Regions from separate parts of the Pseudoalteromonas fenneropenaei genome, predicted to be linked through region 1. Evidence: predicted binding sites of a transcription regulator. Region 1 holds the regulator's gene; the other holds the start of a gene.
What was found. The regulator MetJ, encoded in region 1, represses methionine synthesis genes. The targets are predictions, from matches to a motif close to TAGACGTCTAGACGTCTA.
Positions count from the first base shown of each region.

Region 1 (3,433 bases):
TGCGGCAAAATGAGATCAACAGGATAGACCTGATTATGCTTGAATATATTTGTAAAAAGGGTATGGTGAAAACTCAGGCTGGCTAAATGTCTAATCTGAATTGCAGTACGACTTTCACTCTCACATTAAACTCTTGCAGGATTAAATCGCGTCATGACAGATTTTCGTCAAAAAGCGTTGGACTACCACGCGTACCCCGTTCCAGGAAAAATCAGCGTTGAGCTGACTAAACCCGCTGAAACCGTTAAAGATCTTGCTCTGGCGTATAGCCCAGGTGTGGCAGAGCCAGTGCGTGAAATTGCCGCTGATCCCGCTACGGCATATAAATACACTGCTAAAGGCAATATGGTTGCTGTGATAAGTAACGGTACGGCGATCCTCGGCTTAGGCAATTTAGGGCCGCTTGCTTCTAAACCCGTTATGGAAGGTAAAGCCTTGCTGTTTAAACGTTTTGCAGGTTTGGATGCAATTGATATAGAAGTGAAGCATAAAACGACAGCGGATTTTATCAATACTGTCGCGAATATCGCAGATACCTTCGGCGGTATTAATTTAGAAGATATTAAAGCCCCTGAGTGCTTTGAGATTGAAAAAGCCCTGATTGAGTTATGTGATATCCCAGTCTTCCACGATGACCAACACGGCACCGCGATTGTGACCGCAGCGGGGATGTTGAACGCGCTTGAAATCCAAGGTAAAGACATCCATGACGCGATTATAGTTTGCTTGGGTGCGGGTGCCGCCGCCATCGCTTGTATGGAGCTGTTGATTAAATGTGGCGCTCAGCGCGAACATATCTACATGCTTGACCGCAAAGGTGTTATCCATACCCGTCGGGATGATCTAAACGAATATAAAGAGCTATTTGCCAACAATACCGACAAGCGCACACTACAAGATGTTATTGCCGAAGCGGATGTGTTTGTTGGTGTATCTGGTCCAGATTTAATGACCGCGGATGACTTAAAACTAATGGCTGCGAATCCTGTGGTGTTTGCTTGTTCAAATCCAGATCCAGAGATCAGTCCCGAAGTCGCACATGGTGCGCGCAATGATTTGATCATGGCGACAGGCCGCTCTGATTATCCAAACCAAGTGAATAACGTTTTGTGCTTCCCGTTTATTTTCCGTGGTGCACTGGATGTGCGTGCCAGTGCAATTAACGATGCAATGAAGATTGCAGCGGTAGAAGCGATTCGTAGTATTGCGAAAGAGCCAGTACCTGCTGAGGTATTAAAAGCGGCTGAGGTGGATCACTTAGAGTTTGGTAAAGAGTACATTATTCCCAAGCCAATGGACCCGCGTTTGTTACCTCGTATTGCCAAAGCAGTTGCGCAGGCGGCAATTGATTCAGGTGTAGCGCGCATCCCAATGCCGGATAATTACATGGCAGACTAAGCCATCATGCAATTCACACAAAAAAGCCCCGACCATCGGGGCTTTTTTATTTATTGCGCAAGGCGTTTATTCGTCATCTTCGATAACAGGCAGTTCAAGCCCCATTGCGGTCATAATGCGACGCACTTCAGCGGGTACTTTTTCTGGATTATCTTTACGTAAATCTTCATCACTTGGCAACGGCTGACCTGTAAAGGCGTGTAAGAACGCCTCGCATAATAATTCACTGTTGGTGGCATGACGCAAGTTATTGACCTGACGACGAGTGCGCTCGTCGGTGAGTACCTTTAAAACATTTAAAGGGATAGACACGGTGATCTTTTTTACTTGTTCTGATTTTTTACCGTGTTCTGCGTATGGGTGAACATATTCGCCGTTCCAAGTTGCCATAACTATTTATTGCCTCAGTGTTGGGTAATGCCAATACGACTACATTCGTGCTTTGTACTACACTGGATTGCGCCGTTTGTGGTGCGAAATACTTCGCCAGCCAGAACGCTTGCCTAAGTGTCTGAAAACATCTTTGCCAGTGGCGAAAAGCCAGCATTGCAAAGATGCAAAAACTCAGTCGTATTAGCATGCAGCTTTCTATAAGTGGCGAAATTTTATCGGTTTAAAAAAGATAGTCAAATACTAGTTATTTAGCCATTTAGGCGTATAAATGTTTTGACTTCCGGTATTTGATCGTCTAACCTTTTAGACGTCTAAACATCCATAAATCTAGGTGTAATTATGAGTCAGTGTAACAAAGCCACGATCACCGTGCGCAATGGTATCGAGGCCGACAAGCATCACGGTGCAGTCGTCCCGCCACTCTATTTGTCAACAACTTACTCGTTTGCCGACTTTAATGTCAAACGTCAGTATGATTATGGTCGCAGTGGTAACCCCAACCGCGACATCCTTGCCGATACGCTTGCGCAGCTAGAAGGCGGCGCTAAAGGGATCATCACTGCAACCGGTATGGCAGCGGTACACCTAGTAACACAATTGCTGAGTCACGATGATACTTTAGTGATCCCGCATGACTGCTACGGTGGCAGTTATCGCTTGTTTACTTCGTTAGCTAAGCGTGGATTATTGCGTTTACAAGTGGTCGACTTAACCAAGCCAGAAAATTATGCGGCTGTGATTGCAGCTAAACCTAAGCTGATTTGGATTGAAACACCAAGCAACCCTATTTTGCGTTTAACCGATATCAAAGCTATGGTGACATTGGCTAAAGAATGCGGCGCTCTGCTTGCCGCAGATAATACTTTCTTATCACCAGGCTTACAAAATCCGCTGCAGTTTGGTGTGGATATTGTGGTGCACTCCACGACCAAATATATCAATGGCCATTCCGATGTTGTCGGTGGTGCGGTGATAGCCAAGTCAAAAGAATTAGGTGAAGAGTTGGCTTGGTGGGCAAACAATATTGGTATTACTGGCGCCCCGTTTGATAGCTACTTGACGTTACGGGGTTTACGCACACTCAACGTACGTTTGAAGCAGCATCAGGAAAATGCCTTGGCGATTGCACAGTATCTCGAAGCGTCACCATTTGTGAAAAAAGTTTACTACCCAGGACTGCCATCACACCCTCAACATGAGCTGGCAAAACAGCAACAACGAGGCTTTGGCGGCATGGTGAGCTTTGATATTCAGGGCGGATTAAATGATGCTGCGGCATTCTTAACCTCTTTAACGCATTTTTCTTTGGCTGAATCTTTAGGTGGGGTGGAAAGTTTGATCTGTCATCCTGCGACCATGACCCATGCTGGGATGGAAGCCAGTGCCAGAGTAGCGGCAGGAGTGGGTGATACCCTTATTCGCATCTCTGTAGGTATTGAAGATGTGAAAGATTTATTGAATGATTTACAACAAGCTTTTGAACGGGTAAAACCGGGCCAAGTAACACCTGTCGTAAAATCAGCAACTACCGCGAAAGAGACTGCGCCAGCAGCCAGTGCATCAGCGGATAACAGCCAAAGTTTTGCGCCGGCTATTCCGGCATTATGGTAACAAGATGACTAAAGCAGTACATAAATTTGGC
Region 1 is NZ_JBHRSD010000031.1:43,150-46,582, reverse strand. It holds gene ACFOEE_RS16645 (malic enzyme-like NAD(P)-binding protein) at 154-1,398, shown strand; gene metJ (met regulon transcriptional regulator MetJ) at 1,465-1,788, opposite strand; gene metB (cystathionine gamma-synthase) at 2,131-3,402, shown strand; gene metL (bifunctional aspartate kinase/homoserine dehydrogenase II) at 3,407-3,433, shown strand, end outside.

Region 2 (3,433 bases), on a different contig from region 1:
ATCACGCCGCTCTCGTATAAATCAGAGAGCTGAGCTTGCTGCCAACGCACCGGCTCGGTGAGGTAATAGTCATCGACCATTAGCTGACCTAGTTGAATGCCGCGTTTAATATCGCGAAAGCGATAATAGGTATAACGGCCAACCCGAAAACTAATATTATCACCGTCAATAGCACTGACTTGGTAGATTTTGTATTGTGATTGTGTACCCGCAGCATCGCTTAGTTTACTTTCATCTACGATAAACACGTCATCCAGTGCTGGGGTGGCAATCACTGCTTGTTGCAGCAACTGATCTGCTTGCTGTTTTTGATACCAATGAGCGGCAAGCAATAACAAGGCTAGGGTGATAAGCCAAGTTTTGTATTTGCTTATACCTAGAGATAGCCAATCGTGAAGTGTAAACAGTAGCTGCATGCTCATCCTTGTGGTCGGTTTATTATAGGGTACCTAACTGGAGGCCTAATGACAATTTTCATTGTTACTGTTTGTTGTGTATAAGATTTTGATATTTAAATAGAATTGTCATTCTATATATTTTCTTACACTCTTTTACCTAAGCCAGATAGAGAAGTGGGAAAGAGCACAAGCATAAAAAAAAGCGCCTGCAGGCGCTTTTTAAGGATATTTAGGTTAGGACTATTACAGACCAGCTGCTGCGCGAAGTGCGTCAGCTTTGTCGGTTTTTTCCCAGCTGAATGCGGTGAAAGTATCATCACCTACAGTCATTTCAAATGGCTCACGACCGAAGTGGCCGTACGCCGCAGTCATTTGGTACATTGGGTGCAATAAGTCTAGCATCTTAGTAATGCCGTATGGACGCAAGTCAAAGTGCTCACGTACCAACTCAATCAAGCGCTCTTCAGAAACTTTACCTGTGCCAAATGTCTCGATAGAGATAGAAGTTGGCTCTGCAACACCGATAGCGTAAGACACTTGGATCTCACACTTGTCAGCAAGACCTGCTGCAACGATATTTTTCGCTACATAGCGGCCTGCGTATGCTGCTGAACGGTCAACTTTTGATGGATCTTTACCAGAGAATGCACCACCACCGTGACGAGCCATACCACCGTATGAGTCAACGATGATCTTACGACCAGTCAAACCACAGTCACCTACTGGGCCACCGATCACGAAACGACCCGTTGGGTTGATGAAATACTTGGTGTTGTCGGTTAAAAGCTCAGCAGGTAGCGTGTGCTTAATGATGTGCTCCATCACGTCGCGTACGAGCACTTCTTGCTCAACTTCTGGGTTGTGCTGTGTTGACAGTACCACGGCGTCGATAGCAACTGGTTTGCCATCTTCATACACGAAAGTGACCTGAGATTTAGCATCTGGACGTAACCATGGCAATAAGCCTGATTTACGCGCTTCAGCTTGGCGCTCAACTAAACGGTGTGAGTAATAGATTGGTGCTGGCATCAAAGTAGGCGTTTCATTGGTCGCATAACCGAACATCAGGCCTTGGTCACCCGCGCCTTGCTCTTCTGGTTTAGCACGGTCAACACCTTGTGCGATTTCCGGCGATTGCTGGCCGATAAGGTTCATAATGCCGCAAGTTGCACCGTCGAAACCAACGAATGAAGAATTGTAGCCGATATCTAAAATTACTTTACGGGTGATAGATTCTAAATCTACCCATGCGTCTGTTGTTACTTCACCAGAAATGATAGCAACACCCGTTTTAACCATAGTTTCACAAGCAACACGAGCATGTTTGTCTTGCGCGATGATAGCATCTAAAACTGCATCAGAGATCTGATCCGCAATTTTATCCGGATGTCCTTCAGACACGGACTCAGAAGTAAATAAATGTTTTGCCATTATATTTAAACCCACCAATATTTGCGCTTCAGCAACTGCAGAACGAGTTATACAGCGCACCAATAGAAAAATAAGAGGCGTATTTTAACCAAAACTCACCTCCATGCCTAGCTTTTTTACGCCTAGACGTCCGCAGCACATTAATTTTTTTCAAGTTGCTAAACATGCAGGCAAAAATCTACCGAAAAACTGCGTTGTACCCGTTTTTTCTCAGGATTAAGCGTTGCAGACCTGACCCCAAATAAGTAAGAATGAGGGTTCAAATTACCCGCGCAGAACTATTAATCTAGGAGAATTCATGCCATCTCGCAAAGAACTCGCGAATGCGATCCGCGTTTTGTCGATGGACGCAGTGCAAAAAGCCAAATCAGGTCACCCAGGCGCCCCTATGGGCATGGCGGATATCGCCGAAGTCCTATGGCGCGATTATCTAAAACATAACCCAAATAACCCTGATTGGTATGACCGCGACCGTTTTATTCTGTCTAATGGTCATGGTTCTATGCTGATCTATTCTCTATTACATTTAAGTGGTTATGACTTATCAATCGACGACTTGAAAAACTTCCGTCAACTGCATTCAAAAACGCCAGGTCACCCTGAGTATGGCTACGCGCCAGGCATTGAAACCACCACTGGCCCGCTTGGCCAGGGCATTACCAATGCAGTAGGTATGGCGATTGCGGAAAAGGCTTTGGCTGCGCAATTTAACCGTGGCGAACATAATATCGTTGATCACTTCACTTATGCTTTCTTAGGTGATGGTTGTTTGATGGAAGGTATTTCCCATGAAGCCTGTTCTTTGGCGGGTACGTTAGGGCTTGGCAAACTGATTGCGTTTTGGGATGACAATGGTATTTCTATCGATGGTCATGTTGAAGGCTGGTTTACTGACGATACGGTAAAACGTTTTGAGTCTTATGGCTGGCACGTCATTGCAGGTGTTGACGGTCATGACAGTGATGCCATTAAAGCTGCGATTGATGCTGCACGAGCAGAAACGGCAAAGCCAACCCTGATTTGTTGTAAAACCGTGATTGGTTATGGTTCGCCAAACAAATCAGGTAGCCATGACTGCCACGGTGCACCGCTGGGTGATGCTGAAATTGCCGCTGCGCGTGAATTCCTCGGTTGGTCACATGCACCGTTTGATGTGCCTGCTGATATATATGCGAAGTGGGATGCCAAAGCACGTGGTCAACAACAACAAAGCGAGTGGTTGATCAAATTTACTGAGTATCAAATTGAATACCCAGAATTGGCTGCTGAGTTTGAGCGCCGTATGAAAGGCGATTTACCAGCAGATTGGCACGCGCAATCAGAAGCTTATATTGCTGAGCTACAAGCAAACCCAGCTAATCCTGCAACGCGTAAAGCATCACAAAATGCGCTAAATCGTTTTGGTCCACTCCTACCTGAATTTATGGGCGGCTCAGCTGACTTAGCTGGTTCAAACCTAACTCTATGGAGCGGTTCAAAAGGCTTAACGGCAGAAGATGCGTCAGGCAACTACATTTTCTACGGTGTACGTGAATTTGGTATGTCTGCCATTATGAATGGTATAGCGCTTCACAAAGGTTTTATTCCTTACGGTGCGACTTTCC
Region 2 is NZ_JBHRSD010000022.1:126,952-130,384, reverse strand. It holds gene ACFOEE_RS13130 (hypothetical protein) at 1-416, opposite strand, end outside; gene metK (methionine adenosyltransferase) at 642-1,829, opposite strand; gene tkt (transketolase) at 2,128-3,433, shown strand, end outside.
Region 2: metK (methionine adenosyltransferase) is a predicted target of MetJ. The motif match lies at 1,945-1,962, and genes of this name have one in related genera.